DNA from 3 places in the Bradyrhizobium sp. ORS 278 genome. Region 2 is predicted to be linked to each of the others. Evidence: predicted binding sites of a transcription regulator. Region 2 holds the regulator's gene; each other region holds the start of a gene.
The links. The regulator PhoB, encoded in region 2, activates phosphate uptake and scavenging genes when phosphate is short. The targets are predictions, from matches to a motif close to TGTCATNNANCTGTCAT.

Region 1 (3,276 bases), 2.1 Mb from region 2:
GTGCCCAGCGCCATGGCCGCCTGGCACGACAGCACGACCCAGAACGGCACCGTGAAATGCTCGCCGAGATGGCCCTGCGAATACAGCAGCACAGCGATGATGCCCATCGTCTTCTGCGCGTCATTGCCGCCATGGCCAAGTGAGTACAGCGAGGCGGAGGCGAATTGGAGGATGCGGAAGGCGCGATCTACCGCAAAGGGCGTCGAGCGCACCGAGGCCCAGGACACGATCGCGACCAGGATCATCGCCAGCACCAGGCCGACCAGTGGCGACAGCACGATCGCCAGCACCGTCTTCGACAGGCCGCTCCATACCGCGGCCGAGATGCCGGCCTTGGCGACGCCAGCCCCGACCAGGCCGCCGATCAGCGCGTGCGAGCTCGACGAGGGAATGCCGGCCGCCCAGGTGACGAGGTTCCAGACGATGGCCCCGACGAGGGCTGCGAAGATCACCTGCGCATCGACGATCGCGGGGTCGATGATCCCGGTGCCGATGGTCTGCGCGACATGCAGGCCGAACACGCCGAAGGCGACGAAATTGAAGAACGCGGCCCAGAACACCGCATATTGCGGCCGCAGCACGCGGGTCGAGACGATGGTCGCGATCGAGTTGGCGGCGTCGTGCAGGCCGTTCAGGAAGTCGAAGGCGAGCGCGACGGCGATGAGGCCGACCAGGATGGGCAGGCCGAGTTGAGCGTCCACGGCGCGGCCCTACCCTAGACCTGTTCGATCATGATCGAATTGATCTCGTTGGCGACGTCGTCGAAGCGGTCGGCGACCTTCTCCAGATGGTCGTAGATCTCGGCGCCGACGATGAAGTCCATGGTGTTGGCGTTGCGGTGCTTGAGGAACAGCTCCTTCAGGCCGATATCGTGGAGGTCGTCGACGCGGCCCTCGAGCTTGGTCATCTCCTCGGTGATCGCAGTGATCATCGGCACGTTCTGGCCGATGGCCTGCAACAGTGGCAACGCGCGGCCGATCAAATTGGCGCAGTCGACCAGGAGCGTGCCCATCTCCCGCATCGTCGGCTCGAACGCCTTGACCTCGAACAGCACCACGGCCTTGGCGGTCTGCTGCATCTGGTCGATGGCGTCGTCCATCGAGGTGATCAGGTTCTTGATGTCGCCGCGGTCGAACGGCGTAATGAAGGTGCGGCGGACGGCGGTCAGCACCTCGCGGGTGATGTTGTCGGCGTCGTTCTCGAACTGGCTGACGCGCTGGCAATGCGTCAGCACGTCGTCGCCGCCCTTGAGCATGTCCACAAGCGCATGGGCGCCCTGGATCACCACCTTGTTGTGGCGGGCGAACAAATCGAAGAACCGCTCCTCCTTGGGGAGGACGGCGCGGAACCAGTTCAGCATGAGACGAGATCCATCCATTCCGAAACAGGCCAGGGCTGACCCGTCACAGAACTGTCATACTCCGGATCACGCCGCAGCAGAAGCGGTGGCCGGCTCATCCACCGCTTTCTGCCTCTCCGACAAATTTCATCTAGATCAATGACTTAGAGGGATCGCTTGAACAGATGAGCGACTTCCCCGACCACGCCGCGGCGGAAGGTGAGCACGCAAGCGACGAAGATGACGCCCTGAATCACCGTCACCCACTGCCCGAACCCAGCCAGATACTGCTGCATGGCGATAATCACGAAGGCGCCGACAACGGGCCCGAACACCGTTCCGAGGCCGCCGACCAGCGTCATCAGCACGATCTCGCCGGACATCGACCAGTGCACGTCGGTCAGCGAGGCGTTCTGGGCCACGAACACCTTCAGCGAGCCGGCGAAACCGGCGATGGTACCGGACAGGATGAAGGCCAGCAGCTTGTACTGGTCGGTCTTGTAGCCGAGCGAGATCGCGCGCTGCTCGTTCTCGCGGATCGATTTCAGCACCTCGCCGAACGGCGAGTTGATGGTGCGGAAGATCAGCAAGAAGCCAGCGAGGAACCCGACCAGCACGACGTAGTACAGCGTGAACGGCTTCGACAGGTCGATGAAGCCGAACAGCTTGCCCTGCGGGATGCCCTGGATGCCATCCTCGCCATGGGTGAACGGCGTCTGCAGATAGACGAAATAGAGGAGCTGCGACAGCGCCAGGGTGATCATCGAGAAATAGATGCCCTGGCGGCGGATCGAAATGTAGCCGGTGACGATCGACAGCACGAAGGCGCCGGCGATGCCGGTGAGGATGCCGAGCTCCGGCGGGAAACCCCAGACCTTCAGCGCATGCGCGCTGCAATAGCCGGCCGTTCCCAAGAACATCGCGTGGCCGAACGACAGCAGGCCGCCATAGCCGATCAGCAGGTTGAAGGCGCAGGCCAGCAGCGCGAAGCACAGCGCCTGCATGACGAAGAACGGGTACAGGCCGGTGAACGGCACGATGGCGAGCAGCGCCGCCATGATGACGAACGCGATCATCTCGTCGCGCATCGCGCGCGGGGTGATCGGCAATGTCTCGTCGGTGATCGATGTCATGTCAGGCCGCCCGTCCGGTCAGACCCGTCGGCTTCACCAGGAGCACCAGGACCATCAGAACGAAGACCACGGTGTTGGAAGCCTCGGGATAGAAATATTTGGTCAGTCCCTCGACGACGCCGAGCGCGAAGCCGGTGATGATCGAGCCCATGATCGAGCCCATGCCGCCGATCACGACGACCGCGAACACGACGATGATCAGGTCGGCGCCCATCAGCGGCCGCACCTGGTTGATCGGGGCCGACAGCACGCCGGCGAGCGCGGCAAGGCCGACGCCGAGCCCGTAGGTGAGCGTGATCATGCGCGGCACGTTGATGCCGAAGGCGCGAACCAGGGTGGGATTCTCGGTGGCGGCGCGCAGATAGGCGCCGAGCCGGGTGCGCTCGATCAGGAACCAGGTGGCGAGACACACCACCAGCGAGAACACCACGACCCAGCCGCGATAGACCGGCAGGAACATAAAGCCGAGATTCATGCCGCCGCGCAGCTGATCCGGGATCGCGTAAGGCAGGCCCGAGGAGCCGAAATAGTTCTGGAAGATGCCCTGCACGATCAGCGCGATGCCGAAGGTCAAGAGCAGGCCGTAGAGATGGTCAAGCCCGGTCAACCATTGCAGCAGCGTGCGCTCCAGGACCATGCCGAATGCGCCGACGATGATCGGCGCCAGCAGCAGCGCCCACCAATAATTGATGCCGCCGAGGTTCAGCAGGAAATAGGCGCAGAACGCGCCCATCATGTAGAGCGCGCCATGGGCGAAGTTGATGATGTTGAGCATGCCGAAGATGACGGCAAGCCCCAGACTGA
Region 2 (3,276 bases):
TGCGCGGCGGCGCATTGTGGAACGAGGTCAAGGACAAGCTGAACGCCTCCGGCCTGTCGTTGTCCGGCGGCCAGCAGCAGCGCCTGTGCATCGCCCGCACGGTCGCCGTGCGTCCAGAGGTCATCCTGTTCGACGAGCCGTGCTCGGCGCTCGACCCGATTTCCACCGCCAAGGTCGAGGAGCTGATCCAGGAGCTCTCGGAGAACTATACGATCGCGATCGTGACTCATAACATGCAGCAGGCGGCGCGCGTCTCCGACAAGACCGCCTTCATGTATCTCGGCGAGTTGATCGAGTTCGACGACACCAGCAAGATATTCACCTCGCCGAGCGATCGGCGGACCCAGGATTACATCACCGGCCGGTTCGGCTGACGCCGACAGCAATGCCCTCAGGAGATCATCATGGCCAGTGAACATACCGCCAAGGCGTTCGACAGCGATCTGCAGGATCTGACCCGCCTGGTGGCGGAGATGGGCGGCCTTGCCGAACGGCTGATCGTCGATTCCGTCGACGCGCTGGTGCGGCGCGACGTGGCGCTCGGCCAGAAGGTGGTCGCCGGTGACGCGGAGGTCGACAAGCTGCAGCGCGTCATCGAGGAGCGCGCGGTGCTCACGATCGCCCGCCGCCAGCCGATGGCCGTCGACCTGCGCGAGATCGTCGGTGCGATGCGCGTCGCCACCGATCTGGAGCGGATCGGCGACCTCGCCAAGAACATCGGCAAGCGCGTCGCCGCGCTGGAGAGCGACTTTCATCCGCTGAAGCTGATCCGCGGCCTGGAGCACATGACCGACCTCGTTCAGTCGCAGGTCAAGACGGTGCTGGATGCCTATGCGGCGCACGATTTGCCGGCGGCTATGACGGTGTGGAAAGGCGACGAGGAGGTCGACGCGATCTGCACCTCGCTGTTCCGCGAGCTCCTCACCTACATGATGGAAGACCCGCGCAACATCTCGTTCTGCATCCATCTGATGTTCTGCGCCAAGAACATCGAGCGGATGGGCGATCACGCCACCAACATCGCCGAGACGGTGTTCTATATGATCGAGGGCCAGCAGATCATGGACAAGCGCCCCAAGGGCGACATGACCAGTTTTGCGACCACGATCCCCGGCAACTGAGAAAGACGATTCCGACATGGGCGCGCGAATTCTGGTGGTTGAGGACGAGGAGGCGCTGACGACGCTGCTGCGCTACAACCTCGAAGCCGAAGGCTACGAGGTCGAGACCGTGGCGCGCGGCGACGAGGCCGACACGCGGCTGAAGGAGCGCATTCCCGATCTGGTCGTGCTCGACTGGATGCTGCCGGGCCTCTCAGGGATCGAGCTGTGCCGGCGGCTGCGGGCGCGGTCCGAGACCAAGCAGCTGCCGATCATCATGCTGACGGCGCGCGGCGAGGAGAGCGAGCGCGTGCGCGGTCTTGCGACCGGCGCCGATGACTACATCGTCAAGCCGTTCTCGGTGCCGGAGCTCTTGGCGCGTGTGAAGGGCCTGCTGCGGCGCGCCAGCCCGGAGCGGCTGGCGACCGTGCTGTCCTATGGCGACATCGAGCTCGATCGCGAGAAGCGCCGCGTGGCGCGGTCGGGCCGGCCGATCGATCTCGGCCCGACCGAATATCGCCTGCTCGAGTTCTTCCTGGAGCATCCCGGCCGCGTGTTCAGCCGCGAGCAGCTGCTCGACAGCGTCTGGGGCCGCGACATCTATATCGACGAGCGCACGGTCGACGTCCACATCGGCCGGCTGCGCAAGCTGCTCAATCCCGGCCGCGAGCAGGATCCGATCCGCACCGTCCGCGGCGCCGGCTATGCGCTCGACGACCGGTTCGCCAAGTCTGAGCAGGCCTGATCGCGCGGTCTGCGCGGTCACGCCGCTGCCGTCTTGATCATGTGTGATGGCGTTCCCATCATCATGGTCGGGCCTCGGCAGACACAATGATCAAGACGCTCGCCATCTTTTTGACGTTGTTGCTCGCGGCTGCGACTAGCGCCGCGGCCGCCGAGCTCGAGGAGGCCGTCGCCGCGGCGGCGAATGGACAGCCCGCGGTGGCGTTGCGAAGGCTCCAGCCGCTCGCCGTCAAGGGCGACGCGCGGGCACAATTCGATGTCGGCTTCATGCAGGCCTTCGGCGTCGGCGTCGCGCGCAACCAGACGGAGGCGCTGGTCTGGTACCGCAAGGCCGCCGATCAGGGGCTCGCCATCGCCCAGCATTATCTGGGCATCGCCTATTTCAACGGCGAAGGCGCCGCTCGCGATCACGGCGAAGCCGCGCGCTGGTTCAACCGCGCCGCCGCCCAAGGCTTCGCCCAATCGCAATACATGCTCGGCCTGATGATGCTCGACGGCCGGGTCATGTCCCAGGATGTCGTGCAGGGTTATGCCTGGCTGGTGATGGCCGGCCGCAACGGCGTAAGGTCGGCCGGCCGCGAGATCCAGCGTATCAAGCTTAGCGACGCACAGCGGCGTCAGGCCGAGCAGATCATCGCGGCGTGGAGGCCGAAGCCGGAAGCGGCGGATGCCGGCATTGCCAATCCGCGCCCCGAGCAGCTGCTCGGCCTCGACCGGCACTTCGGTGATGTCGTCGATCCCACCTCCTGGCCGGCATCGTCGATCGGTGTCGTGACCCAGGCGCAATACAGCACGGGAGGCTCGTGTACCGGCACCTTGGTGGCTCCCCGCGTCGTGCTGACGGCGGCGCACTGCGTCTTCAACGGTCTGGCTCAGGTGAGTCCGGGCAATGTCCATTTTCTGGCGGGCCTGAACAAAGGCACCCCCGCCGCCTCCTCAGTCGCCGACAAGCTGATTGTCGCGCCGGACTTCATCCCGACTCAGCACGACCAATGGTCGGCCGACCGTTCGCCGGCGGATTGGGCGCTGATCATCCTGAAGGATGCGCTGCCGTCCAGGCCGGTGGCGGTAAGGGCCGTGAGCCGCGACGAGCTTGCGGCCGCGACCCAGGCGGGCACGATCTCCGAGATCGGCTACGGCCAGGAGCGGCGCTATTCGCCGACCGGCCAGCGCAATTGCAGCGCCGGCATGACCAAGGATGCGAAGCTGCTGACCGTCCATTGCCTCGCCAATTTCGGCTATTCGGGCTCCCCGATTCTCGCCGAGATCAACGGCGAACCGGTCGTGGTCGGCATCTTCTCGGCGTTCCACGAAGAGACGAGGCTGATGTTCGCCGCGCCTGCAAGCCAGTTCGAGGCGACCGTGCGGCGCGAGATCGCGGCGCAGAGCGCCTCGGCGCGGTGAGAGGAGGGCGGGGAGGGAAAGAGTTGGA
Region 3 (3,276 bases), 1.7 Mb from region 2:
CGCAAGGGGCTCGTCCCCACCCTATCTAGGAACCGGACGGGTTCGCCGTGCTTCGCAATCGGGCCCTCCATTCATCGAGTTTGTCGTCGGGACCAGCTGCGTGACCATTCCCCACAGTATTCCCAACCTGATCACGCTGGGCCGAATCCTGCTGGTTCCGATCGTGGTGTGGGCCATCGCGGCCGGCGAGATGGAGGTTGCCTTCATCGTGTTCGTCATCGCCGGGGTCAGCGACGCCGTGGACGGCTTCCTGGCCCGGCGCTTCAACCTGCGCTCCGAGCTCGGCGCCCTGCTCGACCCGCTGGCCGACAAGGCGCTGCTGGTCTCGATCTTCGTCACGCTCGGCATCTGGGGCGCCATCCCGCGCTGGATCGTCATCCTGGTGGTCTCGCGCGACATCATGATCGTCGCCGCCGTGATCGTCTCCTGGCTGTTCGACCGGCCGGTCGCAATGAAGCCGTTGATGGTGTCGAAGCTGAACACCGGGGCGCAGGTGGGATTTGCCGCGCTGGTGCTGGCATCGCTCAGCTTCGGCTTCGAGCCCAAGCCCTATGACAGTGTGCTGATGGTGCTGGTGACGGCCTTTACCCTTGTATCCGTCGGGCTTTACCTGGTGGATTGGGTGCGCCACATGAATACCATCGAGGTGCGGTGAGGCCGGCTTCGCGAGCCCCTCGCCCCTCCCCGCTGACACGACGACACGGAGCACCTCAACCTTGGCCGGCCATATTCCCCCTCGTCAACTGGCCCTCGCTTTGCCGCACGCGGAGAGCCTGACGCGGGACAACTTCCTCGAAGGGCCCGGCAACGCCGCAGGGCTCGCGCTGGTCGATGCGTGGCCGGAATGGCCGGCGAACACGATGTTCCTGGTCGGACCCGACGGTTCCGGCAAGAGCCATCTGGCGGCGATCTGGGCGGAGCGCTCCGGCGCCCGCTCGCTCTCCGCGCATGCGCTGGACGCCGGCGCAGTCCCCGGCGCGCTTGCCACCGGCGCTCTGGTGCTCGAGGATCTCACGGCTGCAGATCTCGACGAGCGGGCGCTGTTCCACCTGCTCAATCTGGCGCGCCAGGACGAGGCCTACATCCTGATCACCGCGCGCGAGGCGCCGGTGGCGCTGCCGATCGCGCTCGCCGACCTCCGGTCGCGGCTGCGCGCGGTCCCGGTGATCACGCTGCTGCCGCCAGACGACCAGCTGTTCCGGGCTCTGATCGTGAAGCTCGCCGCCGACAGGCAGCTGGCAATCGATGAGACGGTGGTCAGCTACCTTGCCAGCCGGATCGAACGGTCTTACGCAGCCGCGCGCCAGACCATTGCGCTCCTGGATGACGAGTCGCTGCGGCTTGGACGCCCGGTGACGCGAGCGCTCGCAGCGGAACTCCTACGGTCGGCGTGACCAGCGGCCATCTTGACGGCAACGCGGCGCGGAACCTCAATGGTGCCGGGAACGTCATCCCTTCGTCATACGCGTTGAGCTACGGTCCGCCCTCGCGCCCATTGCGCCGTGATCGAATATGGATTGATCTCTGATGGATACCGAGCAAGTTACTGAACTCGCAGCGAAAGAGCCGGTTGCGGCGCCCACGAACGAGATCGCCTCGAGCCCCGAGCGCTTCATCAATCGGGAGCTGTCCTGGCTGCACTTCAACCGCCGCGTGCTCGAGGAATCAGTCAATCCACGCCATCCGGCGCTGGAGCGTGTGCGGTTCCTATCGATTTCCGCCAACAACCTTGATGAATTCTTCATGGTCCGCGTCGCCGGCATCCGCGCCCAGGTGCGCGAAGGCATCGCGGAGCGCAGCCCGGACGGGCTGACACCAACCGAGCAGCTCAAGCTGATCAACGAAACCGTGTCGCAGCTCGCGATCGACCAGCAGGCGATCTGGCGCGACCTGCGCAAGTTCCTCGCCGAGCTCGGCATCGTGCTGGTCGACGGCCAGGACGTCACCAAGGCCGAGCGCGCCTGGATCGAGGATCATTTCCTCGCCAACATCTTCCCGCTGCTGACGCCGCTGGCGATCGATCCAGCGCATCCGTTCCCGTTCATCCCGAGCCTCGGCTTCACGGTGGCGCTGCAGCTGACCCGCACCTCCGACGGCCGGCCGATGAACGCGCTGATCCGCATGCCGGGCAAGATCGACCGCTTCATCCGCTTCCCCGGCGCCAAGGACGGCGTCATCCGCCTGATCACGCTCGAACAGGCCACCAGCCTGTTCATCGGCCGGCTGTTTCCCGGCTACACGGTGAAGGGCCAGGGCGCCTTCCGCATCATCCGCGACAGCGAGATCGAGATCGAGGAAGAAGCCGAGGACCTCGTCCGGCTGTTCGAGACCGCGCTGAAGCGGCGCCGCCGCGGCTCGGTCATCCGGCTCGAGATCGAGGCCGCCATGCCGGAGGAGCTGCGCCAATTCGTGCAGGACGCGCTGGCGACAACTGACGACGAGGTGTTCGTGGTCGACGGCGTGCTGGCGATGAACGAGCTGTCACAGCTCACGCGCGTCGATCGCCCCGACCTCGAATTCGCGCCCTACGTGCCGCGCCATCCCGAGCGCGTGCGCGACCATGGCGGCGACATCTTCGCGGCGATCCGGCAGAAGGACCTGATCGTCCATCACCCCTACGAGTCGTTCGACGTCGTCGTGCAGTTCCTGCAGCAGGCGGCGCGCGATCCCGACGTCGTCGCGATCAAGCAGACGCTGTATCGCACCTCGAACAACTCGCCGATCGTGCGCACCCTGGTGGAAGCGGCCGAGGCCGGCAAGTCGGTCACGGCGCTGGTCGAGCTCAAGGCGCGATTCGACGAGGAGGCCAATATCCGCTGGGCGCGCGACCTCGAGCGCGCCGGCGTGCAGGTCGTCTACGGCTTCCTGCAGCTCAAGACGCATGCGAAATTGTCGATGGTCGTGCGCCGCGAGGGCGGCAGCCTCACGACCTACGTGCACACCGGCACTGGCAACTATCATCCGGTGACGGCGCGCATCTACACCGACCTGTCCTACTTCACGTCGGACCCAGTGATCGGCCGCGACGTCACGCGGGTGTTCAACTACATCACCGGCTATGCCGAGCCCATCGACATCGAGAAGATGGCAGTGTCGCCGCTCACGCTTCGCAAGCGCATGATCGAGCACATCCATGGCGAGACCAGCTTTGCCCGCCAGGGCAAGCCGGCCGTGATCTGGATGAAGATGAACTCGCTGGTCGATCCCGATATCATCGACGCGCTCTATGAGGCGTCTCAGGCCGGCGTCTCGATCGAGCTGATCGTGCGCGGCATC

Region 1: a site for PhoB is predicted at 1,402-1,418, ahead of BRADO_RS17445 (DUF47 domain-containing protein). Genes of this name have one in related genera too.
Region 3: a site for PhoB is predicted at 1,447-1,463, ahead of BRADO_RS15645 (RNA degradosome polyphosphate kinase). Genes of this name have one in related genera too.

The regions. Positions count from the first base shown of each region.
Region 1 covers NC_009445.1:3,896,122-3,899,397, reverse strand. The annotation lists gene BRADO_RS17450 (inorganic phosphate transporter) at 1-701, opposite strand, end outside; gene BRADO_RS17445 (DUF47 domain-containing protein) at 716-1,360, opposite strand; gene BRADO_RS17440 (branched-chain amino acid ABC transporter permease) at 1,504-2,472, opposite strand; gene BRADO_RS17435 (branched-chain amino acid ABC transporter permease) at 2,474-3,276, opposite strand, start outside.
Region 2 covers NC_009445.1:1,794,578-1,797,853, forward strand. The annotation lists gene pstB (phosphate ABC transporter ATP-binding protein PstB) at 1-374, shown strand, start outside; gene phoU (phosphate signaling complex protein PhoU) at 405-1,121, shown strand; gene phoB (phosphate regulon transcriptional regulator PhoB) at 1,138-1,845, shown strand; gene BRADO_RS07905 (trypsin-like serine protease) at 1,932-3,248, shown strand.
Region 3 covers NC_009445.1:3,537,719-3,540,994, reverse strand. The annotation lists gene BRADO_RS15655 (CDP-alcohol phosphatidyltransferase family protein) at 101-655, shown strand; gene BRADO_RS15650 (DnaA ATPase domain-containing protein) at 717-1,394, shown strand; gene BRADO_RS15645 (RNA degradosome polyphosphate kinase) at 1,528-3,276, shown strand, end outside.